DNA from 3 places in the Proteus terrae subsp. cibarius genome. Region 1 is predicted to be linked to each of the others. Evidence: predicted binding sites of a transcription regulator. Region 1 holds the regulator's gene; each other region holds the start of a gene.
What was found. The regulator Fur, encoded in region 1, represses iron uptake genes when iron is present. The targets are predictions, from matches to a motif close to ATAATAATGAGAACNACTATCAA.
Positions count from the first base shown of each region.

Region 2: the regulator Fur is predicted to act here: its motif matches at 4,437-4,459, upstream of ftnA (non-heme ferritin).
Region 3: the regulator Fur is predicted to act here: its motif matches at 9,328-9,350, upstream of GTH25_RS04320 (TonB-dependent siderophore receptor).

Region 1 is NZ_CP047349.1:1,059,458-1,070,575, reverse strand. It holds gene seqA (replication initiation negative regulator SeqA) at 1-393, opposite strand, end outside; gene ybfF (esterase) at 853-1,635, shown strand; gene ybfE (LexA regulated protein) at 1,847-2,155, shown strand; gene fldA (flavodoxin FldA) at 2,429-2,956, shown strand; gene fur (ferric iron uptake transcriptional regulator) at 3,146-3,592, shown strand; gene GTH25_RS04895 (DUF817 domain-containing protein) at 3,672-4,511, opposite strand; gene chiP (chitoporin ChiP) at 5,061-6,455, opposite strand; gene glnS (glutamine--tRNA ligase) at 7,094-8,761, opposite strand; gene nagE (N-acetylglucosamine-specific PTS transporter subunit IIBC) at 8,959-11,001, opposite strand.
Region 2 is NZ_CP047349.1:1,563,440-1,574,557, reverse strand. It holds gene GTH25_RS07370 (PqiB family protein) at 1-948, shown strand, start outside; gene GTH25_RS07365 (DUF1480 family protein) at 1,159-1,401, shown strand; gene GTH25_RS07360 (YebY family protein) at 1,705-2,049, opposite strand; gene copD (copper homeostasis membrane protein CopD) at 2,097-2,993, opposite strand; gene copC (copper homeostasis periplasmic binding protein CopC) at 2,993-3,385, opposite strand; gene ftnA (non-heme ferritin) at 3,820-4,323, opposite strand; gene GTH25_RS07340 (universal stress protein) at 5,027-5,461, shown strand; gene GTH25_RS07335 (DUF2628 domain-containing protein) at 5,777-6,157, shown strand; gene GTH25_RS07330 (class IV adenylate cyclase) at 6,399-6,950, shown strand; gene nqrE (NADH:ubiquinone reductase (Na(+)-transporting) subunit E) at 7,287-7,886, shown strand; gene GTH25_RS07320 (methyl-accepting chemotaxis protein) at 8,574-10,172, shown strand; gene GTH25_RS07315 (phosphatase) at 10,247-10,984, opposite strand.
Region 3 is NZ_CP047349.1:938,070-949,187, forward strand. It holds gene GTH25_RS04275 (Na(+)-translocating NADH-quinone reductase subunit C) at 1-581, shown strand, start outside; gene GTH25_RS04280 (NADH:ubiquinone reductase (Na(+)-transporting) subunit D) at 574-1,203, shown strand; gene nqrE (NADH:ubiquinone reductase (Na(+)-transporting) subunit E) at 1,209-1,805, shown strand; gene nqrF (NADH:ubiquinone reductase (Na(+)-transporting) subunit F) at 1,822-3,048, shown strand; gene GTH25_RS04295 (FAD:protein FMN transferase) at 3,129-4,151, shown strand; gene nqrM ((Na+)-NQR maturation NqrM) at 4,171-4,398, shown strand; gene GTH25_RS04305 (CsbD family protein) at 4,548-4,760, opposite strand; gene GTH25_RS04310 (glycerophosphodiester phosphodiesterase family protein) at 4,852-5,724, opposite strand; gene dinB (DNA polymerase IV) at 5,959-7,014, shown strand; gene GTH25_RS04320 (TonB-dependent siderophore receptor) at 7,092-9,254, opposite strand; gene pepD (beta-Ala-His dipeptidase) at 9,551-11,008, opposite strand.

The DNA.
Region 1 (11,118 bases):
GAGTAGTGTTTGTTCATCACCAGCAAAATAGATACGTGTTCGTCCATGTACTGTTTCAGCAGATTGAGTAAAAGTAGCGCTATCTAGGCTATATAACGTAGAAAGGATCTGTAAAAAGCGATCAACTGATTTTGTTTTTTCTGCATAACTGTCAGATAACAGCAGTTCTCGCATTTCACGGATCGGATTTTTTGCTGGTGTAATCGATTTAGGTTCAGCTTCCTGTTTAATCACAGGAGTTTGTACTGACTCAGTGACAACGACTGGTTGTGCGGGCTGTTTGGCATCGAGCTTCAGTAGACGCCTTAAAATATCTGAAGCGCTTTCACCGATATGTCTAGTTTCGCTAGCAATATAGCGGTAAAGTTCGTCATCAATTTCTATCTTTTTCATTGCTACCCAGTACTGTTTTCAAAAAAAAGTAATTAGGATTATAAGATATAATCTTTAAAAACAAAATAGGTAAAATTTCAATAACTTAAAGAGGATTTATTCAAGATCCTACCGTTTTAAAGGCTAAGCTCGGTATTTATCCTATTGTTTATCTCGGTATCATCTTCTATTCTTTGAACTTATTCGCACAAAGTCAGCTTTAAATTCCGCTATATCACACCACCCAGCCCCCAAATAATATAAAATTCTAATTATTTATTTTTGAGCAATGTCAAGATTTCAACTTTTTAAACAAATTTGGAATATATATCTAGATAATGGTGTTTTTATGGTTTTTTATAAATTTCCCTTATCAATTATTTCTGAACTTCATCACTCTTTCATATTATTACGATAAGTTGGCTTAGCACCTTGTGCATGTCATCATATAAGAAAATCGCAATTATTTTGGTCATTAATATGAAACTCAATACATTATTAAATTATCAATTACACCAACCTGAAACGACACCTGCATCCAATTTACCTATCGTCTTGATCCACGGCCTTTTTGGTGATCTGAATAATTTAGGCGTTTTAGGTCGCGCACTTCGCCAAGATAATACCGTGATACAAATCGATGTGCGTAATCATGGGCATTCTCCTCACTGTGAAAGTATGAATTATCAAGATATGGCGCAAGATGTGCTCACATTACTTGATAGTTTAAATGTCTCAAAAGCCATTATTATTGGTCACTCAATGGGAGGCAAAATTGCGATGGCGATGACAGCATTAGCCCCAGAGCGAATCGCCAATATTGTTGTGATTGATATGTCACCTATTGCTTATAACGTTCGTCGCCATGATAAAATTTTTGCTGCACTTGAAGCCGTAACAAAAGCTCAAGTTACACGCCGTCAAGATGCGGTGGAAATCATGCGTCCTTTTATTGAAGAAGAAGGTGTGATCCAATTTTTACTAAAATCATTCAAAAATGGTGAGTGGTTATTTAATTTACCTGCAATAAAAAATGCCTATTCAGACATTATTGGCTGGCAAGAAGTGCCTGCTTGGCATCATCCTGTATTATTTATTCGAGGCGGTTTATCACCTTATATCTTAGATGAATATCGTGAAAATATAGCTCGCCAATTTCCTCTCGCGACCGCTTTTGTTGTTGCAAACACTGGGCATTGGGTTCATTCAGAAAAACCAGATACCGTTATTAAGGCAATTCGTCGTTTTTTAGAGAAAGCTTAGTTAAGAAACTTAACGACTTAAAATAATGCCACTGAAAAAATGATAATTTAGTAGAATGTATAATTATTGTACTTAAAAACAGTGTCTGTTGATAAAAAGACCAAATCACAATAGGTTAAAGTCAGGAAGCAGTGGCGAGACATCACTATGTGGGGTATTATTGGGCGTTTCGCAATTAGTCATTGGTATACGCCCTTTCACAGCAAAATTTATGGCAAAAGAACAAACTGATCGCACCACACTGGATTTGTTCGCAAATGAACGCAGACCTGGGCGACCTAAAACAAACCCGCTTTCTCGGGATGAACAGCTTAGAATTAATAAACGCAATCAATTAAGACGTGACAGAGTTAATGGTTTACGTCGAGTTGAGTTAAAATTAAATGAAGATGCTGTAAATGCTCTCAATGAGTTGGCGACAGAAAGAAACGTCAGTCGTAGTGAGCTTATTGAAGAAATATTACTAGAGCAATTGGCGCAAAATCACGCCTTAAAAATGCATCAAAACAAGAATAGCTAGCAGATAAACCACACAAATTCGACAGAATTAGCCTGCTATTTTCGTCAAAATACATTTTTAGTTTTCTATTATGAAAACACAATGCTTATCTTTCACTAGTAATTGTTCAAACACAGACAAATATACTCTAAATATTTTGAAGTGTAGCTAGGTGGCAAGTGAATGAGTCATTAGAAACATACAAGCAGTATGTGACTTGTGAAAATATACGTAGTCAATAACGCTACAATTTGAAATATAACGAATTTAGAATAAAAGAGGTTATCTCACTTTATGGCAATCATAGGAATATTCTTCGGCAGTGATACTGGCAACACTGAAAATATTGCCAAAATGCTTCAAGAAAGACTGGGCGCTGATAATGCTGAAGTTCATGATATTGCAAAATCCAGTCAAGAAGACATCGAAGCGTTCGATATTCTGTTACTAGGTATTCCTACTTGGTATTATGGTGAAGCACAATGTGATTGGGATGATTTTTTCCCAACACTAGAAGATATTGATTTCAATGGTAAGCTTGTTGCACTCTTTGGTTGTGGTGACCAAGAAGATTACGCAGAATATTTCTGTGATGCAATGGGTACTATCCGCGATATTATTGAGCCTCGTGGTGCTGTTATCGTAGGTCATTGGCCAACAGAAGGTTATCATTTCGAAGCCTCTAAAGGGCTCGCAGATGATAATCACTTTATCGGTCTTGCGATTGATGAAGATCGTCAACCAGAATTAACCGAAGAGCGTGTTGATGCTTGGGTTGCTCAAATCAAAGAAGAAATGAGCCTAGACGAAATTCTGGGATAAAAGAAATACTCAATATTGAGAATGATAATTATTCAATGGTGTGCTAAGATAGTGTGATAGGTGGGGTGTTTATTTTTAAATATCATGCCTATAATCAATGAGGTTATTTATTCACCCGAGTATTAACGAATAAAACCTATTTGTGAGCACAAAAATTAAATTCACCATTAGCAACAGGATTAAATCCGCATGACCGACAATAATAAAGCGTTAAAAAATGCTGGGTTAAAAGTTACACTTCCTCGCTTAAAGATCTTGGAAGTGCTCCAGGATCCTGAGTGCCATCATGTCAGTGCTGAAGATCTCTACAAAAAACTCATCGATATCGGTGAAGAGATTGGTCTGGCAACAGTGTATCGCGTCTTAAACCAATTTGATGATGCTGGTATTGTTACCCGACATAATTTTGAAGGTGGTAAATCAGTATTTGAATTAACTCAGCAACACCATCATGACCATTTAATTTGTCTTGATTGTGGCAAAGTTATCGAGTTTACAGACGATGCTATTGAATTACGCCAAAGAAACATCGCTGAACGTCATGGTATCAAGCTTTCCAATCATAGCCTTTATTTATATGGCCACTGCGCTGAAGGCAATTGTAAAGAAGATAGCCACGCACATGATGAGAAATAATTCATTCTGGATAATCTCTCAGTAAAAAAAAGGAACTGTCTACAGTTCCTTTTTTATTGCCTAAAATCCGAGGATAACTCTACTTAGTCACACTGATACTGTGTTTAATATGTTTTAAATGAACCACAATAGTAAATGTAACAATAACTAATAGTGACCAAGAGCCCCATTTGCCTGCATGTACAGCAGACCAAGCACCAATTTGGTTAGGATATTGCCAAACACCAAAAAATGTTCCGAAATTCTCAGCAAGCCAAATAAAGAAACCTATCAGAACAAAAGCAAGTAATAAGGGCATTTTTCGCTCTGTATCATAAGGTGTAAAATAAACCACACTACGAGCATAAAGACCTAAAATAAAGGCGGTTAAGTACCAACGATAATCACCAATAAAATGGTGAGAAAAGAAATTGATATAAATTGCAAGAGCAACTAATGTTGCCAGCCAATAAGGCGGATAATGTTCAATTCGCACTTTTAAAAAACGCCATGCTTGAATTAAATAGCTTCCTACCGCGGAATACATAAATCCAGTAAATAAAGGAACTTCCCACAATTTCGTGTAAGCAAAATCAGGGTATTTCCATGAACCAATCGCTGCTGATGTTTTAAATAATTCCATCACAAAACCAACAATATGGAAAAAACAGATCGCTTTTAATTCATCCCATGTCTCTAACTTTCCCCACACCATCCATAATTGAAAAGCGATAGCAAGAATAAGAAGCACATCATAACGGGGTATACCAAAGACACCTTTACTTGGTGTAGCAAATAAAATAAAAAAGAAAAAACCGGCAAATAAACAAGAACGCGCCTCTTTGACACCAAAAAAAAGAAATTCAACAATAAATCGTTTTATACCTTTAAAGGGCTTCAATGGTGGTTCTAATAAAAAATCGTCCAATCGCTTTAACATGCTTCTTCCTGAAAATTTGCATTATTAAACAGCATGCAATGCAGAATAATAAATAAGGTGAGGTAAGATAAAATGAATGGCAAGAAATTTGCCATAGAATAAAAAAACCTACAAGGATGAAAAGGACGAAAAAGAAAGGAATGAAAAAATAAAGGTATTTACCCCCCACTACGATACCCACTCTGACTGCCTTTACTTAGGGTAAATACCTTACGCAACTTCTGCGAAATAACTAAAACACAGGAGATAAACATAACCCACTCACATTTATCTCAGACGACATGACATGACGACTTTACTTCATTACTTTTACTACATACTGCGATTTTAAAACGACTCTTTACTGCTTTTACTCTTTTACTTCTACTTTTCTACTTCTTACTGCTGCTGATAATTTCACTTTATTAACAAGGCTTATTTATAAAGCTCTTTTTAATTACTACATCCCTACCTTTCTACTACTTATTTTTACTTATCGTAATCGTATTTAGCTTTTTTAGTTTTATTCAGGATAAAGTGCAATTAATACACTTTATCCTTATGATGATATTAGAAAATAGTGAATGGCATAATCACGTTAAACTTAACGTCTTTTTCATCTTGGAAAATATTACCAAAACCACCTTCATAACTTGGAATATCAGAGTGGTTATCATAACGGGTATAGTGAAGTTTAAAGAGAGTGCCTTTAGCGCGCCCTTCTTGAACTGTATACATAATATCCGCATTCCATGCACTTTCTCTGATACGCTGACCTTGGTCATAAATGGCTTTACCACTTGGCTTAGCATCCCATGCGTAAACATAAGAAGTACCTACCGCCCAGCCTGACAGATCCCAGTTTTTCAGATCATACATAACGCCAGCATAAAGTGCTTTTTCACCATTGGCGTTAAAGTCAGAACGGCCATCCCACCAGACATCAAGACGACCATTAGAGGTTGCCCAGCCCGGGGTCATGCGTTGTAAGAAATAACCTTGATTACCTTCAGCTTTAACCCATGTTCCTTCTACTTTGAAGTCAAATACATTGTAGGTATAACCAAAAGTCAGTGCTTGTAACCATGCCAGCCCATCATAAACGTCATTAACACCTCCACCGGTAACTTTATCTTTAGCACCGTAGAATTGGTAAGACGTTCTTAATGCATTGTCAGCAATTGGAAAATCATAAGAAACTTTACCAAAATACTGATCGATATAACCATCGGCCTGACCAAATGCAGCTTCTAATACTAGGCTGTTTTTAAAATCATATTTGGCGCCGAAAGAGTGAAGATAGCTGATATTCGTTTCTAGATCAGCTTTACGGAAATTGTACATATTCCGATACCATGGTGCTTTGTATTCATCGGTCCACATATAGGAGAAAGACAATTCACCACTTTTATCGAAATCAAAGACAGCACCCGCTTCAGCTCCACGGTAAGTTCCCGGTAAGAAGCTCCAATGTGGACGCAATAAGCTTTGGCCTTTAGGTTGAATATATCCACCTTGAGCCCAGAAGTTGCCTAATTTGAATTTCGCAGCCGCTTTATAAACGCTCATGCCGCTGCGATCGCCAGTCCATTTTTCATCCCAGCGACTTTTTGCATCACTAAAACCGATTTCGTTAGGTGCCGCTGGGCCACTGTTATTCAATTCAGCCGCACCAAAGGCAGCTAAATCAATACCAATAAAATTACCGAGGTAACCTGATGAGAAATCTAGATTAGCGTTGAAAGTAGAATGGTGTAAGTTAGCTTTGTATTTGCCGTAATCAGGGCTATTTGGTGTTAACTCTTTTCTATCACGGTCACGTTGCCAATAAAAAAGACCGCCTGTTAAGGTTGAGTCATCAATAAACCCTTCAGCATGAGACATTTTTGCAGGTAGTGCAGTTACAAGCAATGCGCCCATAACGGCAAGTGCCACCCTGCCTGGTTTAGCATGTTGCATAACCATAGCATTGTTTCCTCTTTGACTTTGACTAAAAAAGAAATAAGCACAATGCCTATTTCCAAATATAAAACCCCAAATGGGGAAAAAACCTAAATTAGGTTAAAAACAGCATATTTTTCGCGACGCGAATTATCAACCTAAAAAAAAGAATTTTTATCAAAATATGACAAAGGACACATAACTAAATGATCGTTTCATTTTCTTGCTTTTATAAGGATTAATTAAAAATAAATATAATACTTTGATTTTATTGCATTTTACAAACCAATCTTTAAACGATATAAGATTTCGTTTTTATAAAAAGGAATAATAAGTAGTATTTATAAATAATCTTTTTTAACGATGTAAAATATGAGGTGTGAATCACACTTTTCTTATTACAGCTTTATTTAGCGTGATGATCTGAAAAAACAAAAGAATAAAGCGATAGTGAATAAACTATTTCAAACGAAACAAATAGAAATTTATCACCTAAAAAAAGAAAAAATAAGAGATTAATTAAATTATGAATAGTAAATATTTAATATCAATAGATGAAAAATGAAGAGAAATAAGCTGTAAAACTGATAAAAAAATGCTCGATAAGCAATTACCGAGCATTTTATTCATTAAGATACTAATGTGACTTAAAGTACGTCAGATTAACCTTGTTGAGAAATCTTCGCCCAAGTGTCACGTAAGCCCACAGTACGGTTAAACACAAGTTTATCCGCTGTTGAAAGCTTATCAGCACAGAAGTAGCCTTCACGCTCAAATTGATACGCTTTCTCGATAGCTGCATCTTTTAAGCTACGTTCAACAAAACCTTCACGAATAACTAATGATTCAGGGTTAATTGTTGATAAGAAATCATCTTCTGCCGCTGGGTTTGGTACGCTAAACAGGCGGTCATAAAGACGGATTTCAGCAGGAATAGCATGTGGAATACTTACCCAGTGAATAACGCCTTTTACTTTACGTCCATCAGCAGGATCTTTATTTAGAGTCTCTGCATCATAGGTACAATAAATGGTCGTAATTTCGCCTTTTTCGTCTTTTTCAACACGTTCCGCTTTAATAACATAAGCATTACGTAAACGTACTTCTTTACCTAGCACCAGGCGTTTATATTGACGGTTTGCTTCTTCTTTGAAGTCAGCGCGATCAATATAGATCTCACGGCTAAATGGCACTTCACGCGTTCCCATTTCTGGTTTATTCGGGTGATTTGGCGCAATAAGAATTTCTTCACCTTCTGGCATATTTTCAATCACTAAACGAACAGGATCGATAACTGCCATTGCGCGTGGTGCATTTTCGTTTAAGTCATCACGAATACAAGATTCCAGGGCTGCCATTTCGACGTTATTTTCTTGTTTCGTCACACCAATACGTAGACAAAATTCACGGATAGATTCTGCGGTATAACCACGGCGACGTAAGCCTGAAATTGTTGGCATACGAGGATCATCCCAACCATTCACAATATTTTCTGTCACAAGCTGATTCAGCTTACGTTTTGACATCACAGTGTATTCAAGATTAAGACGTGAGAATTCATATTGACGAGGATGACAAGGGATAGTGATATTATCCAGAACCCAATCATATAAACGGCGGTTATCTTGGAATTCTAAAGTACATAAAGAATGTGTGATATTTTCCAGTGCATCAGAGATACAGTGGGTAAAATCATACATTGGATAAATGCACCATTTATTTCCAGTTTGGTGGTGTTCAGCAAATTTAATACGATAAAGCACAGGATCACGCATAACAATAAATGGTGATGCCATATCAATTTTCGCACGTAAACACGCTTTACCTTCTTCAAAGCCACCAGCACGCATTTTTTCAAACAGTGCTAAGTTCTCTTCTACGCTACGTGAGCGATAAGGGCTGTTTTTACCTGGCTCCTTTAATGTACCGCGGTATTCACGAATTTCTTCAGCACTTAACTCATCAACGTAAGCTAAGCCTTTATTAATCAGCTCAATCGCATATTGATAAAGTTGATCAAAATAATCTGAGGAGTAATGAATGCTACCTTCCCATTGGAAACCTAACCACTGAACATCTTTTTGAATTGAGTTGATGTACTCAATATCTTCTTTTACTGGATTGGTATCATCAAAACGTAGATTACATTTTCCCTGATAATCTTTAGCAATACCAAAATTCAGGCAAATTGATTTCGCATGGCCGATATGAAGATAGCCATTAGGTTCAGGTGGGAAACGCGTGTGAACGCTATTATGTTTTCCAGTAGCCAGATCTTCGTCAATAATTTGACGAATAAAGTTCGTTGGGCGGGCATCTGCCTCATTCATGGTCATTTTTTCCTCAAAGCAAAACGCATAATTAACCCACTATAATCCAATAAGCAGGTTTCATAAATACCTTAGCTAAATACACCCCTGAGATATTTATCAAAATAGAGATAAAAAAACGGGAAGTTCGAAAGACTCCCCGTTTTATCGTCTTATTTAACCATCTCTTTATAGAGGATTAAATATCTAGATAGAATTTATTTTAACACGTTGTAGATAACCGTTTTATTTCCAACGACAACACCGGCAACTTGTTCAGCAATCTTATCAAAATCATCGATATTGCTAACAATGACAGGGCTTATCATCGATTTGGCATTAGCGTTCAAATATTCAAGATCTAATTCTAAAATAGGTTGACCGACTTTAACGTCTGCACCTTCTTCAACTAAACGCTTAAAGCCTTTGCCACCTAATGCAACGGTATCAATTCCCATATGCACAATGATTTCGACACCATTGTCAGTCTCGATACAAAATGCATGGTTTGTATCAAAAATCTTAACAACAGTACCTGTCGCAGGCGCCATCACGATATTAGAGGTTGGTTTGATTGCTATACCATCCCCAACAACACCACTAGAGAACGCTTCATCTGGTACATCTTTCAATGCCACAACTTCACCATCAAAAGGCGCAATCATTTCAAGTAACACTTTTGCATTAGCATTAGCTTGTTTTACCGGTGTTTTTTCAGTAGACACAGTTGAAGCAGATGTACCTTCATAAGCGGCAACTGGGCCTTGTGTTAATACATCACGCATAGCGTTAGCGACTAATTCAGCTCGTGTACCCACAATCACTTGAACACTTTGTTTGTTTAAGCGAATAACACCTGATGCGCCTAAACGTTTTGCATAGGCATCATTAACAACTGTGGCATCTTTTACATTTAAGCGTAAACGGGTAATACAAGCATCAATGCCCGTTAAGTTATCTGAGCCACCGATAGCCGCAATATATTGACGAGCTTCTTGTTGAATACCTTCTTTACTATTTGCTGGCGCTGTTTTGATATCTTCATCATAACCATCAGCAGTTTCATCACCAACCACGTCATCCTCACGACCCGGAGTTTTCAAGTTGAATTTGGTGATAGTGAAACGGAAAATACCGTAATAGATAAAGAAGAAAACAATACCTTGAACAATCAGCATATACCAATGAACAGCCAGTGGGTTACGTGAAGATAAGAACATATCCACTAAGCCTGCACTAAAGCCGAACCCTGAAATCCACTCCATACTTGCAGCGATATAAACAGAAATCGCCATTAAGAATGCGTGAATAACATAGAGCACAGGTGCTACGAACATAAAGGAGAATTCAAGCGGTTCAGTAATACCTGTGAAGAAGGCAGCAAATGCACCTGCAATCATGATACCAGCAACTTTTGCTTTGTTCTCTTTACGTGCACAGTGATAGATCGCAAGAGCCGCACCCGGTAAACCAAACATCATTACTGGGAAGAAACCAGCTTGATAACGACCGGTTACACCCACAGTTGCTAAGCCAGAATCGATAGCTTGCTGACCTGCTAGGAAGTTAGGAATATCGTTAATACCTGCAACGTCAAACCAGAATACAGAGTTCAACGCATGATGTAGACCGACCGGAATTAATAAACGGTTAAAGAATGCGTAGATACCCGCACCTAATGCTCCCATATCTTTAATGCTTTCACCGAAGCTGACTAATCCGCCATAAATCACAGGCCAGATATACATCAGAATAAAGGCGACGATGATCATTAAAAATGAGGTTAGAATAGGAACTAAACGACGGCCACTAAAGAATGACAGTGCGCGAGGCAGTTCAACGCTACTAAAGCGATTATAAAGCTCGGCAGAAAGTACACCAACCAAGATCCCAACAAACTGGTTATTTATTTTACCAAAAGCAACTGGAACCTCTTCTAAAGGCAGGCCTTTGATCATTGACACTGCTGCTGGAGAGCAAAGCGTTGTCACGACTAAAAACCCTACAAATCCTGTTAAAGCGGCAGCACCGTCTTTGTCTTTCGACATACCATAAGCAACACCAATAGCAAACAAGACTGACATATTGTCGATGATAGCAGCACCAGATTTGATAAGTAAGGCAGCAAGCGCGTTATCGCCACCCCAGCCTACTGGGTCAATCCAGTAGCCAATCCCCATCAGAATTGCTGCTGCAGGTAATGTAGCAACAGGCACCATCAGTGCCCGTCCTATCTTCTGCAGATAACTTAAAATATTCACAAACTCCCCCTTGGATAGCCCCTATGCGGGATCTTATTCATACTCATTCATATTTTATAATAAAATTGATGAGCTAATTATTTAATTCCATTTTTAGTCTAAAAAAATTATTTCGTA
Region 2 (11,118 bases), 500 kb from region 1:
AAACAATATCGCCATCTACTCACGGAAAAGAGTGTCTTCTGGACTGAAGGGGCTGCTAAAGTATCCGTTAATGGCTCCGGGTTAACTGTTGAAGCAACACCATTAAATCGTGCATTAAAAGGCGCGATCAGTTTTGATAACTTCGAAAATATCAATAATAACGTTTCACGTTACAAACTCTACCCATCAGAAACTAGTGCACGAGCTATCGGTGCACAAATTACGTTAAAAACGTACGATGCAAGTAAACTCTCTGAAGGGATGCCTATTCGTTATTTAGGAATTGATATTGGTCAGGTCGAATCATTAATCCTTTCGCCAGATAGAAAAGCGGTAACTGTATCAGCAGTTCTCTACCCTGATTATGTCAAAACCTTTGCGAGATCTGGCAGTCGTTTTGCTGTTGTTACTCCTGAATTAACAGCATCAGGATTAGATAACTTAGATTCACTTATTCAACCTTATATTAAAGCAGAGCCTGGTAATGGTGGCGTATATCGTCAATTTGAATTGCAAACATCCAACATTACAGACTCACGCTATCTCGATGGATTAAATCTTGTATTAAATGCCACAGAGGCAGGTTCAGTACAAATTGGTACGCCAATTTACTATCGCGGTCTTGAGGTCGGCGCCGTGACAGGTCTTGAACTAGGAAACATGTCTGACAGAGTATTAATTCACATCCGTATTAGTAAAAAATACCAATACCTTGTTCGAAATAATACAGAGTTTTGGCTTTCATCAGGATATAACTTCTCGTTTGGTTTAACTGGTGGTGTTATTCGTAGTGGTACATTCAAGCAATTTATACGTGGAGGGATCACTTTTGCAACACCACCTTCCACACCATTACAAGTGAAAGCAAAACAGGAACAGAATTTCATTTTAAATGATAAAGAACCAAAAGATTGGAATGAATGGGGAACGGCAATACCTAAACCTTAAAAATTAGATAATTCTGCCCTATTTCAGATAATTTATTTAAAGCGGATCACAAAAAATGATCCGCTTTTTTTATTTCGAAAAAACATTTTGGAAATAGGTTCCATTTATACTATGCTTAATTTTGTTTGGTCAAAAGCATTCTTTAAAATAAATGCCACCAATAAAACACAACGGAACACAACACGACATCGCTTAAACCGGAGCTTTATTATGAAAAAAACAACGTTGAAAATTGCTTGCTATGAAATTGAAGATATTACTTTGAAACACTCTTCCGATAACCAATTAACTTATATTCATATTCCATGCGATTATGATAAAGAGTTTTGTATGCAATTAGATGGATGGGATGAAAACACAAGTATTCCAGCCCAATTAAAAGATAAAAATATTCTGCTTTATCGCCATGCTTATGATAAAGATAGCCACCACTGGATCTTAAAAGTAGCGTAACAAGATGCTAAAGCGAAATAAAAAAAGCCAGATAAATCATTTATCTGGCTTAGGGAAATGGCTCATTGCGAGCCGTGCGCTAAAAAGTAATTGCTGATTACTGCATAAACAAAAATCGAGGACTAACTCAGACTTTTCTATCTCACAACCTACTGTTAAATATTAGCTAACAATATGTAAAGATCCAGTAAACAACCTACCAGCACACTATTTTCTATTCGAAAAAATTATCACTCTTAATTTTTGTCATTTAAATCATCGCGATAAAATAAAAAATTCTTAGCCATATTATTAATCACTTGATTAATTATTCTCGCAGAGCGACTTAATCGCATTTTGTATCACTTCTACTGATTTTTTCTTTTCAGGTGTATTCGGATCCGGCAGTAAAATAACATCAATTAATTGTGCTTTTACTTTTCCACTTTCCATTTGTTCCATTGCAATTTCATTAAGTGGATATTGCATCAGTGTTGCTGGGTTAATCACAAACCAAGCACCATCAGAACGACAATTAAGCATCACCTCTTCTCGTGTAAATGGCCAGTCGTCACCAAATTGAAGCTTACTGACCGTTGAAATAGGTGCTGCCGAGAATGCTTGAAAAGAAAACAGCATTAACATTCCCACTAATAAAAAACGTTTCATGTGGATATCTCACTTAAGAAATTAGGTTTTTTCGATTATATAACAATCTATACAGGTGAGTTAATCGCAAAGATGGCGACAGTAAAAATAACCATTGTTCCAAGTAACAGTTCAAGCCAACTATTCACTAGTAACCATTGAAAATTATTTTTCTTACGGATATGAGGAACTAAGACATAACGATTGATTACGGCTAGACCAAGCATTAACACCACTAAACTAATTTTAAGCCATAACATACTTTGATATTCAGATGATAATTGTACTGCCGGCCATCCTGGAATTAACATTACGGCACTGATAATACCAGTAATTGTAACCAATAAAACGGCAATATGACCCAAAAGTGAAAATCGCTTCATTGTACCAATAATCGGTTTGATCATCCCATCTGCAAGCTCATCTTTATTCCGCAAAAACTGTAAACAAGCAACAAATGGCCATAAACCACCAAACCAATACGCGGCACTAAGAAGATGAACACTTTGATTCAGCTTATAAAATATCGCTTCTGAACCTGTAAACATTGCACCATGACCTATAGATGCATGTAAGATCAACATAATCGAAGCAACAATTAAAATAGAGAAGTTACGAACATAACGTTGGTGTATAAATAAAACAGCTAATGCAATAGTTGCCAAAACTAATTGCCATTGCCAAACTTGACCAAATGAAGTACCTAATACCGCTTTCCATATTTCAAATGACCAAGCATCTTCCCATCCATCGCCCATAATACCGGATTGTACAGCCATCCATAGATAAGTCGTAATAAAGACCGTGACAGAACTAATGGCTAATGCAGGACGCAAGCGAACTTGAATAAGAGGAATGAACTTATCTTTTGCAAGAATGGCAGCAGAGAAGCTCAGTCCGAACATAAACATGACTGCCACTAAATGGAAAAAACGGCATAAAATATAAACGTCTTCAGGTGTCATTATTTTACACTAAATTGATAAGAACCTTTTGTCTTGTGCCCATCAACAGAAACAACGTTCCAATTAACTAAATAGTTACCTTCTGCTAAATCACTTTCTAAAGGCAATAATAATTTAGTATTATTAACAGGGTCTAAACTCAATTTTCCTACGGTAATTTCTTTACCATCGCTATTAGTGACTTTGATTTTGCTAAAGGCTAATTCAATACCCTCAGAGAAGTCTAGCGTAATAACTTTAGGTGCTTGTGCTTGTTCAATAGCAGCACCTTCAGCAGGTAACTGTGATTTTAAGTGTGCGTGTGCTAATGCTTGTTGGTATGACATACCAAGGAATAAAACAGCAATAGCCGATAATTTACCCCAAGATGTCTTAAGTGTATTTAATGACATAATAACCTCATAAATTACAGGTGATTTTTTTATTTATGAAAATATTTTATAGCAAATTTACGTCAAGATCTTCGCTTCTTGATATTAGAAATAAAAGGTTGTGAACTAGCACTCAAAATATATGTTATTTAGACCAGTTTCTGTTTCAAATATCACCCATTTTTACACTTCGAAAAAATATAATACCCATATTGACAGTCTAAACAGTTCAATACATAACCGAATACAACTAAAAGTAAAATAAACACCCTGTATAAATAATAATCAAAAAGAATTTTTAGGATAAAAATACGCAAACGAAAGTAAGGGAAAGATAAAAAATAGGAATAAGAATAGAGCTAATGCAGAAGAATAAAAAAACGCCCTGCTATTCATTCACAGCAGAGCGTAATAATTCATTTATTAACTTAAGCTATCTAAAGCTTTATTAATAATTAAACATGTGCAGATGTTGATAAAGTGTTCAGATCTTTATCTAACAAGAATAAAGCCTTACCACTGTCACCAACCATTGCTAATTTATCTAGGATTGATTTGAATAATTTCTCTTCTTCATGCTGTTCTGCAACATACCATTGTAAGAAATTAAATGTTGAATAATCCTGAGTCGTCATTGCAACATGAGCTAATTTATTAATCTCAGATGTAATATGTTTTTCATGTTCGTAAGTTTTATCGAACAATTCAGATAATGATGAGAACTCAGCTGGTGGAGCTTCGATAGCACCAAGTAAAGGCATTGCACCTGTATCACTTAAGTAATCAAATAAACGGTGCATATGTTCCATTTCTTCACGAGAATGAGCTTTTAAAAATTTAGCTGCACCATCAAATCCTTTGTCATCGCACCAAGCACTCATTTGCAAATAAAGATTTGCTGAATAAAACTCTAAATTTAGCTGTTCATTCAATTTATTGATCATATCTTGATGTAACATATTTTACGTCCCTTGCGATAAAAATTAACATTATGGATATTATGCACACTTAAAAATAAAAATATAGCTATTTAAATATAGTTTTTGTTTATTTTTTCAATCTATTAACTGTAATAAAAATAAAAACCAATCTCATTTGTAATATACCTTTTCTCTATTTTAATGTTAAATAGTACTTATTATCATTAAGAGTGAACCCATATTTAATTATTATCATTAAAACAATGTAACGCATTGAAATACAATGACATAATATTCACTCTTAAATTTTAGCCTTAACTTTCATATTTATTAATTTTTTCTTTAGGCTCCGAAGTTCCTGTATTAAAGCTAAATAAAAATTATATTTCATCCATTAAAGAAGATCCAAAAACAAGCTTTACCATATATCAGAAAATATATGCAAAGTGATATCTATAATAATTATTATTAGAAAAATAAAGTATCCGTTCTATTGCTTTTTATCACTTCCCTTTTGCTATAATTTCTATTTGATATTGCTACATATTTATTGGTTCAGACCGCAGTTTTTTTCACTTTTTTTCATATAAAAAAACACATAACTCTCAAAAAATAAAAATAATTTCAATTTTTGTGCAGTTTTTCATTTTGACTGATAAGATTAGTAGGTAACTCATATTTGTATGCACAAAAAATTAATATTAAAGCCCTAATCATAATAAAAGGTTAATTAGGAGCCACTATGACAAAAACAGTGTTAGTACCCGTTGATTTTACAGAGCTTGGTTTATTGGACAAGGTTGTGTCTCATCTAAAAGCATTGTCTGTCGCTGACAAATTGAATATTCATTTTTTATCAGTCATTCCAAGTTATGAGTCTTTTGTCGGATTTGCATTCGCAGGCCAAGATAGACTAGCTAGTGACAAACAACGTATTGAAATTGCATTATCCACGCTAAAAGAAAATTTATCGCATATTGATATTCCCAATAGTACAACTCAATTTTATGTGTCAATAGGTAATCCTCGCGATAAAATTTTAGAAACCGCAAAAAAAATTCAAGCAGAGCTGATTGTCATTGGTTCTCGTAATCCTGGAATGAAAACTTATCTTCTAGGTTCTACCGCATCTTCCGTGGTCAGTTACGCAGAATCATCTGTATTAGTCGTGCGTTAATCACCTACTCCCTGCTTTTATAAGAAATCTGGTATTCGTCATAAGCCAGATTTCTTATTCTTTTCACCATAAAATCCATTCAAAATAATATTTTATTTTATTACTCTTATTTTTAAGAGTAGCAATTAAAAATATATTCTGAAGCAATAAGATAATTATTAAAAATTGATTAAAAATACATTTGCTTTAATTCTTTTTATATAATTCTCTATATTAATCATCTCTTAATAAATTTATATTGTTCATAATGTTAAATTATGTAAAGATACTTTTCCATTAAGACTAAATTTAATCAACCGGGTAAAAGGAATTAAAATGAATAAAGAAATTTCCGAAAAATGGCAAGAGCGTTTTTCATTTTTTGATCAATATGGCTCACCTAAAACATCAGAATATAAAGCCGCTTATAAAGCACTTCCTTTTGGTAAGCGTATTCTTATCGGAATGAATATTTGGGCATTTTTCTTTGGTTTTATTTACTTTCTTATTTTAGGGTTATGGCGCAAGGCATTAACATTATTTGCTATTAACATTGCTATTTTTACTATTATTGGCTTTTTACCTGTAAATAACGGTGTTATCAATGCTGTAGGTATCGCAGTTAACGTTTTATGGGCTATAACAGCCAACTATGCGTATTACTTGAAAGAAACCAAAAATGATCAAAGCTGGAACCCGTTTGAAGGTGTTCTGTAATAATAAAGGGGCAATGGCCCCTTTTATTTTCTCTTATTCTTTTCTTTACTAATAACAAGCTCCCTCCTTCTCCTTATTTCATAGACATTCTATCCATTACTCTATTTAAATATTTCCATATAATTCTCCATAATAATTTTTTTAAATAGAAAATAATGAAATAACACCAAAATTTCGTTTTTACCTCAGAAGGATACTTTGCTAATGCTATAATGCATTAACACTAAATTAGGGAAAACGTATGTCTAATCACTTTCAAGGTAAATTTGAAGCCGAACTAAAATACCACCTTCAAAATCCAAAAGAATTTATTAACGAATTAAAAAAATCAGGGGCCACATTATTTACGCCTGAGAATCAAGAAACCGATTGGTACATGGAGCATGATAATACTGAATTTTCAGCTCCTACTATCAGTTTATGTGTAAGAAGAATGCTCCCTGCAGGAATAAACCTTCTTATCGTTAAAGGCCCTGATTTAGCACAATGTGAAGCTGTTCGTATTGAAGATGCAGAAAAAACAGTCTCTATGTTCACGACACTTGGTTACCATTGTATTCTCAATTATACAAAATCAAGAGAAATCTATTTTCTAGATGAGTTTCATATCACTATCGATAAACTAGATAAACTAGGCTCATTTGCTGAATTTGCTATCATGACGGACGACCAAAACAAACTCTCACTGTACGCTGACCAGCTAAAGCACTTAGCCATAAAATTTGGTTTTACAGAAAAAGATCTTGAGAAAAATAACTATAAAACACTAATGTTAAATAACCTCAAGTCATAAACAATTTTATTCAGTAGATATCTTCATAAAAACTATCAAAATTCTCTAATCGGAGCACCGATATTCTATCAATAGATATTGGTGCTTTATCATTTCTAACATTGTTTTATCTTATCCATTAAAAAGTAAAAAATGACGAGTCGAATAAAAAATTTATTTGAGTGCCATATTTATTATATTTATCTTAGAATTTTATTTTTCTTATCTCAAATAAAGCATATTCTTAGTCAAAAAATGTCATTTAGGTCTAATTTTAAAGATATTTTTGTAATACCCCTTATATTAATGCACTGTTTTTACTAGAATTAGTAAAAAAATATACTAATAGGAGGGTTTATGCTTGAAAATTACCTTAATATCTTTATTAAGGCGACTTTTGTTGAGAATATGGCATTAAGTTTCTTTTTAGGAATGTGTACTTTTCTTGCTGTTTCTAAAGAAGTAAAAACCTCATTAAAACTGGGTCTTACTGTTACTGCCTTACTTATTATTGCTACACCTATCAATAACTTAATCTATCATTTCATTCTAAAGAAAGACGCGGTAGTTGAAGGTATTGATCTTAGCTTTCTTAGATATATCACTTTTATTGGCGTTTTAGCAGCATTAGTCCAAATTTTAGAAATGTTTTTAGATAAATTTATCCCTTCGCTTTATCATTCATTAGGGATCTTTTTGCCTTTATTGACTATTCATTGTGCTATCTTTGGTGCCACCATTTTTATGGTTGAACGTGACTACACATTTACTGAATCAGTGATATATGGTGCTGGGTGTGGCATAGGTTGGCTACTTGCAATTATCGCGCTCTCTGGTTTACGTGAAAAAATGAAATATTCAGATATCCCCAAAGGATTGAGAGGGCTAGGGATCACATTTATCACGGTAGGATTAATGTCTCTTGGTTTTATGTCGTTCTCAGGGATTTCGCTTTAAACGCTTATTTTGCATCCAATTTTTATACATCATTAAGACCATCATTAATGTAAGCTTTATATATAAACGGGAGGGTAATATACTTTCCGTTTATAGTGATTTCATCTGTTTTCTTACTTTTTATATATTGTGATCTTTTTACCTCCCTCCCCTTTTTAACGTTAGACTCTCTTATTTATTCTTTTAAACCAACAAAAAATAATTTAATTTATTGCTGTTTTAATCATTATTACTTTTTTATTTTATAAATAAAAATACTTACACTATTTAAATCTAATTGTTTAAAAACAAACTAACCAGTCACATAAAATTAATAACAAATCAACAGGTTAAAACTTATTTATTGAGATAACTCTTTTATCTCATTTTTATCGTTTATCGTTAACTTTTAATATTTAAGATAAATTAATTAAAAATCAAAGTGTTGCAAGACCAATTGATATATTTAATAAATTTATTAATCAGAGCAATAAATAAGCATAAAGAATATTTATAAAATGCCGATACTATTTTTTAGTATTTGAAAAAATCAAAAGGATATATGGCATTAAATCAAAGAGTGACCTAGAAAAATATTTTTATTTTTTTCTTAATTCTTTGTCTATACCAGTTACAGGAAGTAAAAATAAAACTTAAAAATCAATAAACTACACAGTTATATTTTTATGAAAAAGGAAATAACATTACATGTTTAAGAACTTCAAACAACGTTATTTGCCAAACGTCTCTTTTACTCTATCGAGTTTAAAAACAACCACTTTAGTTTGGCTGATTACAGGCTCTTTAATCTTACTTCTTGGTCTAGCTTGTGTTTTATTCCTCTCTTCAGTCAATGATTACAAGAGAAACTTAAACACACTAAACAATATCTACCACGAACAATCACTATTAAATAACACTTGGGAAAACCTCTTACAAACGCGTAATACCCTAAATAGAGCCAGTTCCCGCCACTTATTAATTATTAATAAAATGGCTACTGCGAATACAGATATCTCTTCATTATTACAGCAAGCTAAAGAAAAACTTCAACTCGTTGAAAATGGGTGGGAAAGTTTCAAGAGTTTTCCTCATAATGTTGAAAATCAAACTTATATACAACAACTAGAGCAGAAATACACTGAGCTTAATGCCGCATTAATTGAATTTTTAGCCTTTCTAGAACAAGGCAAAACATACGAATACTTAAATCAACCAACACAAACCTATCAAGATAATTTTGAACAAGCTTATACTACCTATCATCAACAACTAGAAAATTATTACACGGCTTCATTGAGTGAAGGCGAGTTACTGTACGATAAAATTATTTATAGCTTAATTGTCATTTCAATATTAATTGTTATTTTTTCTTTCTTAGTTCAGGTTGTACTGCGAAAAAACTTTATTTCACCTTTAAATGCGATAATGAAAAATATCGAAGATATTAGTAATGGAGAATTAGCGACTGATGTCACCACAAAAGGTCTATTTGAAATAAATATTCTCACAACTAATATTCAAAAAATGCGAGACCAGATAAAGCGGATCGTCAATAACATCAATAACAGCTCCGGTCTTATTAATTCCGAACTAAGTGATATTGCTGTTATGAACAATAATCTTGCCATTCGAGTTGAACAACAATCAGCTGCTGTACTCGAAACCTCAGCAGGAATACGACAATTAAGTGTGACATCAAAACAACATGCAGAAAATACACAAACATCATGTGAGCTGGTAACAAAAGCAGATACGATGATCCATCAAAGTAATGAAATGCTCGCTAACGTTGTTGAAAATATGCATGAGGTTGTCACGTTCTCTGAACAAATTAACGATATTACCTCTACGATTGACAATATCGCCTTCCAAACAAACTTATTGGCTTTAAATGCTGCCGTAGAAGCGGCAAGAGTGGGTGAGCACGGAAAAGGTTTTGCTGTTGTTGCTAAAGAAGTAAGAGAACTATCCATTAGCTGTAACTTAGCATCAAAAGAGATAAAAATACTTGTCGCTAATTCAAGTAAAAAAATAAATCAGTGTTTTCAGTTAGCCGCTGACGCAAACGATAATATGATAGATATTTCTAAACATACTGAAAATATTAATGAAATGATCCACGATATTTCTATTTCTACAAATGAACAAAGTAATGGTATTGCCCAAATTGAAGATGCAATAAATCAATTAGATCAAACAACACAAGCTAACTCAACAATGACACGGGAATTAGTCAGTTCATTAGATTCTTTGCAAACACAATCAGATAGATTAAAACAAGAATTAACTGTTTTTCATCAGTAAGTATTAAATCTACCTACAGCATAAAAGCTATCTTAATCTTAGGATAGCTTTCTTATTACTGATTTAGATTAATATTAAAAATGGCTAAATTCAGGGATCTCTTTTTTACCATGTGATTTTAGAAAATCTAACACTCTTCTTGGAGTTACATTCAGTATACGCTCATGTGGAAAGTCTATTTGGGCTAATACTTCTAATACTCGATCAAAATTTCCTAGTGAAGAAGCTATATGTGAGTCAGAACCCAATGCAATTAATCCTCCTGCATCACGTACTGCTTTCGCTATTTCTATGCAGTTTTTCTCACTTCCTACTCTAGAATGAATAAATGATGAATTATTCATTTCTAAAGCAACGTTGTAAGTAGCAGCTGCCTTTGCGACTTCAGCAATATCTATTGGATATTTGGGATTGCCCGGATGCGTTACCATTTGAATACAGCCACTTGCTATTGTTGCAATTAGCGCTTTTGTATTATCAACAAGGCCTAATGAACTCATTACCGGATCATGAAAACCAGCAAGCACAATATCTAATTTCTTACTCATTTTCTCACTGCAATCTGTTTCACCTTTGATATTTTTAATATTCGCTTCTATACCATAAAGAATACCAACGCCATCAATAATACGAGGGATCACAGGTAAGTTAGAAAAATGCCATTCATGAGGTGCATCATCCATATCTGGGCCATGGTCAGTAATTGCAAATAATTGAATTCCCTGCTTTTTAGCTTGTTGGAAATATTCACTAACTGTACTATAAGCATGTGTACTAGCAATAGTATGAGCATGTAAATCAACGGGATACATAAACAACTCCTTCCTAAAAATACCTAACAACTAACAAGCGATATACTATCAACTTCACTTTTTCTCACATTAGCAAGAAATGAAGATAATTTTTGATAAATATGTTTTAATCTTTAACATACTATTTAATATCA
Region 3 (11,118 bases), 120 kb from region 1:
AAGTGTATGACACGCGTATTAAAGCAAAAATTGTTAATTTTCAGACAGGTGAACTGACTGATAGTAAAGGCAATTTTGATTTAAACACAGAGCTACGCAGTGATGAGACGTCAATCGCTTTATCCCCAGAGGAAGATATTGCTAAAATTCGCCGTCGTGCTAACACAGCAGAGGTTTATTTTGTACTCGATGAACAAGGTAAAACGACGGAAGTTGTATTACCTGTTTATGGCTCTGGTTTATGGTCTGTAATGTATGCTTTTGTCGCCGTAGATATTGATGGAGTCACTTCAAAAGGCATTACCTATTATTCTCATGGTGAAACGCCGGGACTTGGTGGTGAAGTCGATAATCCACAATGGAAAGCACAATGGAAAGGTAAGCACTTAATCAATGAACAAGGTGTGCCAGCCATAAAAATAGTACGTGGTGGTGCATCTGGCAGCCCTTATGGTATTGATGGACTTTCAGGTGCGACACTGACTTCGAATGGTATCCAGCATATGTTCGATTTCTGGTTAGGTGAAAAAGGTTTCGGCCCATTCCTGAAAAAAGTTCGTGAAGGAGAAATCAATGGCTGATACAAAAGAAATTAAACGAGTTTTACTTGGACCATTGTTAGATAACAACCCAATTGCCTTACAGGTATTAGGTGTGTGTTCTGCATTGGCGGTGACAACAAAACTTGAAACTGCATTAGTGATGACAATTGCTGTAACGCTGGTTACTGCGTTCTCAAACTTTTTTATTTCACTCATTCGCAATTACATACCAAGTAGTGTTCGTATTATTGTTCAAATGGCGATTATTGCTTCATTAGTTATCGTTGTTGACCAAATACTGCAAGCTTATGCATATGAAATCTCTAAACAACTTTCTGTTTTCGTCGGTCTTATCATTACTAACTGTATTGTAATGGGACGTGCTGAAGCGTATGCGATGAAATCACCGCCTATTGAAAGCTTTATGGATGGTATTGGTAATGGTTTAGGGTATGGCGTTATCTTGATCCTTGTCGGATTTTTACGTGAGCTTTTCGGATCTGGTAAATTATTTGGTATTACCGTCATGGAATCTATCCAAAATGGTGGCTGGTATCAGCCAAATGGTTTATTCCTGTTAGCACCAAGCGCATTCTTTATTATTGGCTTGCTAATTTGGGGATTACGTACATTAAAACCTGCTCAGGTTGAAGAGGACTAATCGCCATGGAACATTATATAAGCCTGTTTGTTCGTGCTGTTTTTATTGAGAATATGGCGCTCGCATTCTTCTTAGGGATGTGTACATTCCTCGCCGTTTCTAAAAATGTAAAAACAGCTTTTGGATTAGGTATCGCTGTTACCGTTGTTCTGGGTCTTTCTGTACCTTTGAATAACTTGGTTTACAACTATGTGTTGCGTGATAATGCATTGATAGAAGGGGTTGATTTAAGTTTCTTAAACTTTATCACTTTCATTGGTGTGATCGCGGCACTGGTACAAATCCTAGAGATGATTTTAGACCGTTATTTCCCTGCGCTGTATAACGCACTAGGGATCTTCTTGCCACTTATTACCGTTAACTGCGCCATTTTCGGTGGTGTGTCATTTATGGCACAACGTGACTATAACTTTAGTGAATCTATTGTTTATGGTTTCGGCTCTGGGATTGGTTGGATGTTAGCCATCGTGTTACTGGCTTCTATCCGTGAGAAAATGAAGTACGCGGATGTACCGGCAGGTATGAAAGGATTAGGCGTTACTTTTGTCACCACAGGGTTGATGGCATTAGGTTTCATGTCCTTCTCTGGTGTTCAGCTATAAAGGGTGAGAAGAACTCATGGATATAATTATTCTAGGTGTCGTGATGTTTACCCTGATTGTATTGGTGTTAACAGCATTGATTTTGTTCGCAAAATCAAAACTGGTCAATACAGGGGATATTTCAGTTGAGGTCAATGGAGACCCAGAAAAAAGTTTTGATGCACCAGCAGGTGATAAATTACTTAACGTATTATCAAATGAAGGTATTTTTATTTCATCAGCTTGCGGTGGCGGTGGCTCTTGTGGCCAGTGTCGCGTTAAAGTGCTTGAAGGTGGTGGTGATATTTTACCAACCGAACTTTCACATATTAACAAGCGTGAAGCTAAAGAAGGTTGTCGTTTAGCCTGTCAGGTAAACGTAAAAAATAACCTGAAATTAGAATTACCTGAAGAAATTTTCGGTGTTAAAAAGTGGGAATGTGAAGTTATCTCAAACGATAACAAAGCAACTTTCATTAAAGAATTAGTGTTAAAAATTCCTGAAGGTGAAGTTGTGCCTTTCCGTGCTGGTGGATTTATTCAAATTGAATGTCCTCCTCATACGGTACGCTATGAAGATTTTGATGTACCTGAGGAGTATCGTGAAGATTGGGATAAATTTAATTTGTTCCGTTATGTTTCTGAGGTTAAAGAAACCACTGTACGTGCTTATTCAATGGCGAACTATCCTGAAGAGCATGGCATCATCATGTTAAACGTGCGTATTGCAACACCTCCGCCACGTAATCCTGATGTGCCACCAGGAATTATGTCATCGTATATTTGGTCATTAAAACCGGGCGATAAAGTGACAATTTCAGGACCATTTGGTGAATTCTTTGCTAAGGAAACCGATGCTGAAATGATCTTTATTGGTGGTGGTGCAGGTATGGCGCCAATGCGTTCACATATCTTTGACCAATTAAAACGCTTACATTCTAAACGTAAAATCAGCTTCTGGTATGGTGCACGTTCTGTTCGAGAAATGTTCTACACTGAAGATTTCGATATGCTTGCAAAAGAAAACGAAAACTTCACATGGAATGTCGCACTTTCAGATGCATTGCCTGAAGATAATTGGACTGGCTATACTGGATTTATTCACAACGTGTTGTTTGAGAATTACCTCAAAAATCATCCTGCACCAGAAGATTGTGAATTCTATATGTGTGGACCACCAGTGATGAATGCAGCAGTTATTAAAATGCTCAAAGATTTAGGCGTTGAAGATGAAAACATTATGCTGGATGACTTTGGAGGTTGATCCTAACTTCCGATAAAGCATAAATGAATGAAATGACAAGCGCCCACTTATGTGGGCGCTCATGATCAGAAGAGAGAGTTATGTTAAAAAGAAAGATGATAAATTGGATAGTGATGCTGTCTGCATTAGTTCTATTATCTGCATGTGGTGAAAAGCAGCAGGTGTTAGAAGGCGAAACCATGGGAACTTATTACTCAATTAAATATGTTCCTGATAGTAATTCACCTCCACAAAACGTCTTACAAACAGAGATTGATCGTATTCTTGAAGAAGTTAACGATCAAATGTCAACATATCGTCCTCATTCTGAACTCAGTCGTTTCAATCAAAGCCGTGAAATTAATACCCCATTTCTTGTTTCACCTGCGACAGCTAAAGTCGTCAGTGAGGCTATTCGCATTAATAAAATAACTGATGGTGCTTTGGATGTGACTGTGGGACCGTTAGTTAATTTATGGGGATTTGGCCCAGAAGGCCGATTTACGCACCAACCTTCTGAAGATGAATTAGCAAAACGCAAACAGTGGATTGGTATTGATTACCTTGCTGTTGAAGGTAATACGTTAATTAAGAAGATCCCTGAACTTTATGTTGATTTATCTTCAATTGCTAAAGGCTATGGTGTTGATGCTGTGGCTGAATATTTAATTTCACAGAATATCACTAACTATATGGTTGATATTGGCGGTGAAGTAAGAACCCAAGGTGTGAATGGTAATGACAAGCTTTGGCGTATAGCGATTGAAAAACCGGCAAATGACGGCACAAAACAGAGTGTACAGTTGATTATTGAACCCGGTGATAATTCAATAGCCACTTCTGGTGATTATCGTAACTATTTTGAAGAAAATGGTGTCCGTTTTTCTCATACTATTGACCCAACCACAGGCCATCCTATTAAACATAACCTCGTTTCTATCACTGTGATTGTGCCAACTTGCATGAGTGCTGATGGTCTTTCGACAGGATTGAATGTTTTAGGGCCTGAAAAAGGGTTAGCAGTAGCAAATGAGCTAAATATTCCTGTCTTTATGATAGTGAAAACAGAAAATGGGTTTGAAGAGCGTTATAGTAAAGCGTTCGCCCCATTCTTGAAAAAGTAGAATTTAAGGAGAGAAGGTTATGTTAAAAATATTTCTTTTTGCCTTCATCTTATTCTTGATTGCCTTCTTTGGAATGGCGTTAGGATATATAGTAAAACGTAAAAGCCTTCAAGGTAGCTGTGGCGGTTTAGGTGCTATGGGGATAGAGAAGGAATGTGATTGCCCCGAACCTTGTGATGCACGTAAAAAACGTATGGCAAAAGAGTCTGCACGAGAAGAGTTACTGAAAAAGAATCGAATTCTTTAAATAATAAAAATATATTTAGATAAAAAAAGAGTGATGGATTTTAATGACCATCACTCTTTTTTATTTCACTCTAAAATATACATATTCTAAAAAAGTTTTTTAATAGAATAAAAGTAGGATAATAAAAAGTGAACCTTTGTGTTAAAGATTCACTTCCATGGATAAGGGTTTTGTCCCTCCCACTCTAAAACTTCTTTTTTGGCTTCTTCGTAGGAATAGTCATAATGTTCTTGAAGCTTACCAATTAGTTGCTCTCGCGTACCTTCGATAATATCTAGTTCATCATGGGTGATCTTTCCCCATTTTTCTTTTACTTTTCCTTTGAATAAATTCCAATCACCAGAAATTTTATTGTTTAACACTTTATTCCTCCTTACTTATTTCTATCAGATGCATTATTAAGTGTAGAAGAGAATAAAATGAATATAAAAATGAAAGCTGAAATAGATTTATTTACTCTTTCTTGAATGTTTTCATTTTAGTTGGAGAGTCAACCATAACTGCGTCTGCACCTAATTCAGTGGCTTGAATATAGTCTTTCTCTGTGTTGACCCCAAAAAGAACAATATGAGCATTGCCACCAGCACGAAAACAAGACATCGCGTCTTTATCCCAACTCAGAACGGAAGCGGAACGCGCTTCACCTAATGTGTACTTCTCAACAACTTCGACTTTGCGGTGCAGTTCAAGTCCATACCAACGAGTAATATCTAAATTTTCAGGTAACAGGCAAACATGGCTCATAGTGATATTGGCTAGAATATCACGAGTGATATCACGGCTTTCAAAACGTTGTACATTAGTCGGTAAAGCATCAAGAAATGCAGAATTTGTAGAATAAACGCGAGTTCTATCCAGTGCGTTATGATTACGAAGTACGGTGGTTAACGCTTCACTTTGGATTGCAGGATCAGCATCTGGTGATTTTAAATCAAGATAAAACTGTGTTGTGGGGAATTGAGTTAAGATCTCATCCAATGTCGGAATAGTGACACCTTTATTTCGATAAGGAAATTGCTGGGCTTCACCAAATTTATAGCCAGCATCCCATTGCTTCAGCTGCTGTGCAGTAAATTCAGAAATACTACCTTGTCCATTCGTTAAGCTTTTTAAATCGCTAGGGCGATAAAGGACTGGAATATTATCTTTTGATAATTGAATAGTGATCCAAATTGCATCAGCTTGATTCGAGAGCGCTGTTTTTATAGCAATTTCAGTATTTTCAGGGGCATCAGCTGTGCCACCACGATGTGCGATAATTTTAGGAGATGCCATAAGGATTACAGAATAAAAAAAGAGAGAAATAGCGATGAATAATTTGATCATGAAAAAATTATTTCCTTGTTTTATATATGGTTACAAAACAATATTTAAAATTAATGTAATTAATCAAAGAGCAAAAACAATCTATCATCACTTTGTGACAATTCTATAAATAAACAGACTAATTCAGATTTTTATGAGAAATACACCTCAATAGGGTGAGATGATAGCGAATAAAAATTGTAGTTAACATTTATTTACTGTATATTTAAACAGTAGATAAGGTGAGGTGATTGTATGCGTAAAATTATTCATGTTGATATGGATTGTTTTTATGCTGCGATTGAAATGCGAGATAATCCAGCACTAAAAGAGATCCCTATTGCGGTTGGAGGCAATGCTTCTAGTCGAGGTGTGATCTGTACGGCGAATTATCCCGCCCGTCGTTTTGGTGTCCGTAGTGCTATGTCAACGGCAACAGCGTTGAAGTTATGTCCTCACTTAAAAGTGCTATCCGGTAGGATGGCTCTCTATAAAGAAACATCAGCAAAAATACGCCAAATCTTTTCTCGTTATACTCATCTTATTGAACCTCTTTCACTCGATGAAGCTTACCTTGATGTTTCTGACAGTAAGCATTGTCATGGCTCAGCAACGCTGATGGCTCAAGAAATTCGCCAGCAAATTTTTGATGAGTTAAATCTCACGGCATCCGCAGGTATTGCACCGATTAAATTTCTTGCAAAAATTGCCTCTGATATGAATAAACCAAATGGGCAATTTGTTATTACACCAGAACAAGTCGATGATTTTATTTTAAAATTACCACTTAATAAAATACCGGGTGTAGGGAAGGTGACATTTGCTCGTTTGCAAGAAATGGGGTTAGAAACTTGTGCTGATATTCGTCGCACCGATGTCATTTCTTTAGTAAAAGCGTTTGGAAAATTTGGTCAAAATTTATGGGAACGCAGTCATGGTATTGATGAACGTGAAATTAATCCAGATAGACTCAGGAAATCAGTCGGAGTTGAACGTACTTTTGCCTCAGATATTAATTCTTGGGATGATTGCTTGGCATTACTTGATGGATTGTATAGCGAATTAGAAAGGCGATTAACAAAAGTTAAACCGGATCTAAGAATAGCAAGGCAAGGCGTTAAATTAAAATTTGATGATTTTCAATTAACAACACAAGAGCATGCTCATCCTATTTTAGAAAAAGCCGATTTAATCAATATTGCCTATCAAGCATGGCATGAGCGTCGAAATGGTAGAGGCGTCCGGTTAATCGGATTTCATGTCACCTTGCAAGATCCACAAATAGAGCGACAACTTCTTTTAGCGTTATAAAAATTAAAAAAACCATAGTCAATCAATAGATAGACTATGGTTAACACAGTTAATTTATGTAGTTAATCTATGTAGCATTACCAACGATAATTCATTGTTGCTGTCATCGTTCTTCCAATGCCATAAAAACAAGCCGTATCACCAGCACAAGATGCAACATAATGTTTATTCGCAATATTATTCATATTAAGCTGAATTTCAGCACCTTTTAAAGAAGGTGATAATTCACCTAATGAATAACCAATCATCGCATCGTAAAGAGTCACTGCAGGTACACTAACTGTATTTTTGGTATCGCCTTGAGATACACCCACATATCTGACACCAACACCCGCTTTAGCGCCATTAAATAGCCCAGAGGTTTCATCATATTGACCCCAGAGTGATGCTATATGTTTAGGAACTCTAGGGAGTTCTTTTCCTTGTGTTCCCGCAATAATGGTTTTTCTTACTTCAGTATCGGTATAAGAATAACTGCTGATAAATGAAATGTTTTCAGTTAATTGGCTATTAATTTGTGCTTCAACACCACGGCTTCTAATTTCACCCACTGGTTCAAAATACGCTTTTTCAGCATTGTAGTTGGTAACATTACGTTGTTGTAATTGATAAACAGAGAGTGTTGCCAATGTTTGCTCATTTGGTGTGAGGTATTTTATTCCGGCCTCTAATTGACGACCTTCGCTAGGCTCAAAAGGGGCACTTCCTGGTGCTCGGCGAGTTTGTAAATTAGGTTCGAACGAAGTGCTATAGCTTATATATGGTGAAATACCATTATCAAAAGCATATAAAAGCCCAGCACGACCCGTTAGTTTATGATCATCTTGCTGATCATAGCTTTTCGCTAAGAAATCATGAGTACGAACTTGAGCCCAATCTTGGCGTAATCCTGCAAGTAAGATCCAATTTTTCCATTGGATCTGATCTTGTAGATATAACCCAATTTGATCACGTTTTTGTAGCTGATCGGTCGCAGGTTTTTGTAAACTCATATCGATAGGATAATGATAGTTAGGATTACGCCAGTCAAGATCGTATTCTGGCCCTATTGCTCGAAGCAAATTATCTTGATCTTTGCTCCATTGATAATCAATACCAGCAATCACAGTATGATTAAGTTTTGCAGTGGTAAAGTCGGCTTGTAAACGAGTATCTATTCCTAAAGTATCTGTTTCACGTTGCTCTTGTTGTGCTCGGCGTTCAAGAACATAAGGGTTATCTTTTCTTAAAGAGCCAAATACAAGATATTTATATTTCTGATTAATATGGCTATATCGAGCATTTTGTACAATTTTTAGTGAATCACTAAATTCGTGTTCAAATTCATAGCCTATACCATATTGTTGACGCCATGATTTATGGTAATCGGGATTGTTAACATCAAAATCAAAGGGAATAGTACCTGCCGGAGTGCTTTTAACCGTACCATAAGCAGGTAAAAAATTACGATATCCAGCTTCAGGCTCTTGCTGAATAAAGCTTAGTAGCGTTAAGCGAGTTTGTTCATTAGGTAAGAAAGTAATAGCTGGAGCAAGTGCAAAACGTTCTTCTTTATAGTTTTTTATTTGGGTGTGTTGTGTTTTTGCAACACCGTTTAGGCGATAAAGCACTCGATTGTCATCACTTAATGCACCTGAAAAATCAAAAGCGGTTTCTGCTAATTTATCATTGCCTGCTCGTACTTGAATATGGCGAATAGGGGATGCAGTTGGTCTTTTGCTTGTCATTGCCACAAGGCCACCCGGATTGACTTGGCCATAAAGAACGGATGCAGGCCCTCTGACCACTTCAACGCGCTCTAATAACCAGGGATCAATTGCACCCGTTGATGATGAAGCGCCCATTCCATAACTTAGGCCGTCAAGAAAACGGGGGGCATAACTGTATCCACGAATAAAAACCTCATCATTACGATTAGAACTTCCACGATATTCTGTGAAAACTCCGGGCGTATAACGTAATGCTTGAGAAACTGAACTGACATCTTGAGCATCCATTTGATCACGCGTGATCACACTAATGGATTGTGGTGTTTTTTCAATTTCACTCGGTGTTTTATTTGTTGATAACGTTTTTGTTGCCACAAAACCGGAAACAGGCGCTTGAGGATCTTGCGATGGAGATGCCGTAACAATTATCTTTTCAGGTATGTTTTGATTGATGGCTGCATGAATTTGAACAGAGAGTAAACTTAGAGGTAAGGCGAGAAAGACGCTAGCAACGTAATTTTTATTAGACACAATAGAACCCTTTAGTTTTTTATTTTTTAACTTTAAATATGGAAGCCATGAAAATATCACTCCGAAAATATTAATGCTAATGATAATGATTAGCATTCTATATATTTAATTCATTAAGATTTATTTTTTATTCGATAATGGAATAAGTGATTATGTAATTGGCTATATAAGGAATAAATTATGATCTTTAAGGGAAATAGCGTGTAATTTGAGGGGATAATTTATTTCTTGGTGATAGTTTTAGGCACAAAAAACCCGCCAATTAAGCGGGTTCCATTATTAATATTAAAGCGAAATTATTTAGCAGGGATCGCTTTTAAAATCGCAGTTAATAATTGCCAGTATTGACCGACGCTTTTAACGTGAACACGTTCGTCTGGTGAGTGAGCACCACGGATTGTTGGCCCAATAGAAACCATATCCATATCTGGGTAAGGTTTTTTGAACAGACCACACTCAAGACCTGCGTGGATAACCATGATGTTTGGCACTTTATCAAACAGTTGTTGGTAAGTGTCACGAACTAAATGCATAACAGGAGAGTCTGCATCTGGTTTCCAACCTGGGTAACCGCCTTTGGTTTCGATATCCGCTTTAGCCAGTTTTGCTAATGCTGTCAGCATACTAACAACATAGGTTTTACCGCTATCAATCAGAGAACGAATTAAGCATAAGATTTCTACTTTATCGTCAACAATGCTAACAACACCTACGTTTAATGAAGTTTCAACAACACCTTCAACGTCGTCACTCATACGAATAACGCCATTTGGCATAGCATTAAGTAGGTTAATTAAGCGTTCTTGGCAATCTGCTGTGAAAACTTTTTTATCTGTTGTTGTATCAATTAATTCAACTTTTAGATTTTTTTCTGCAATAGCTAATTCTGTTTTTAACAGAGCTTCAAATTTCGCTTTTACTGCGTCTAGTTGGCTTGCTTTATCCGCTGGAATTGCAAAAACAATGTTTGCTTCACGAGGAATAGCATTACGCAGTGTACCACCATGAAAATCAATTAATTTCAGTGATAATTCTTCTGCATGACCTGCTAAGAAACGCGCTAATAATTTATTTGCGTTACCTAAACCTAAATGGATATCGCCACCTGAGTGACCACCATTTAATCCTTTCAGAACCAGTTGTTTAACAACGTGGCCTGCTGGAATTGCATCGTAAGAAAGGCTTACTGTGGTTTTAACATCAATACCACCCGCACAACCCATGTAGATTTCACCTTCTTCTTCAGAGTCTGTGTTGATAAGAATATCAGCTTGTAACCAACCTGGTTGTAAACCAAATGCTCCGTCCATGCCTGTTTCTTCAGTCATGGTTAACAGAACTTCTAATGGGCCGTGTTTAACAGTATCGTCAGCTAAAACAGCTAATGCAGATGCCATGCCTACACCATTATCAGCACCTAATGTAGTGCCTTTAGCTTTGATCCACTCACCGTCAATATAAGGTTGAATCGGATCTTTAGTGAAGTCGTGAACGGTGTCGTTGTTTTTTTGTGGCACCATATCTAAGTGTGCTTGTAAAACAACGGCTTTACGATCTTCCATGCCTTTAGTTGCTGGTTTACGAATTAAAATATTGCCAACTGCATCGCGCTGTGCAAAAAGACCTTTTTCACTTGCCCAAGAAAGAATATGGGAAGCTAAGGCTTCTTCATGATGTGATGGATGTGGAATCGAACAAATTTTTGCAAAAATATCCCATAGTGGTTGTGGGGATAGAGTAGATAGTTCAGACACGATGGATCTCCTCTAACAGCATCTGTGTTATTGATAGCCTACCGCTTTTAAGGGCTAGCTTTATTATTCTGAGCGTTATACGCCAATATAGTTGAGAATATCACTTTCTT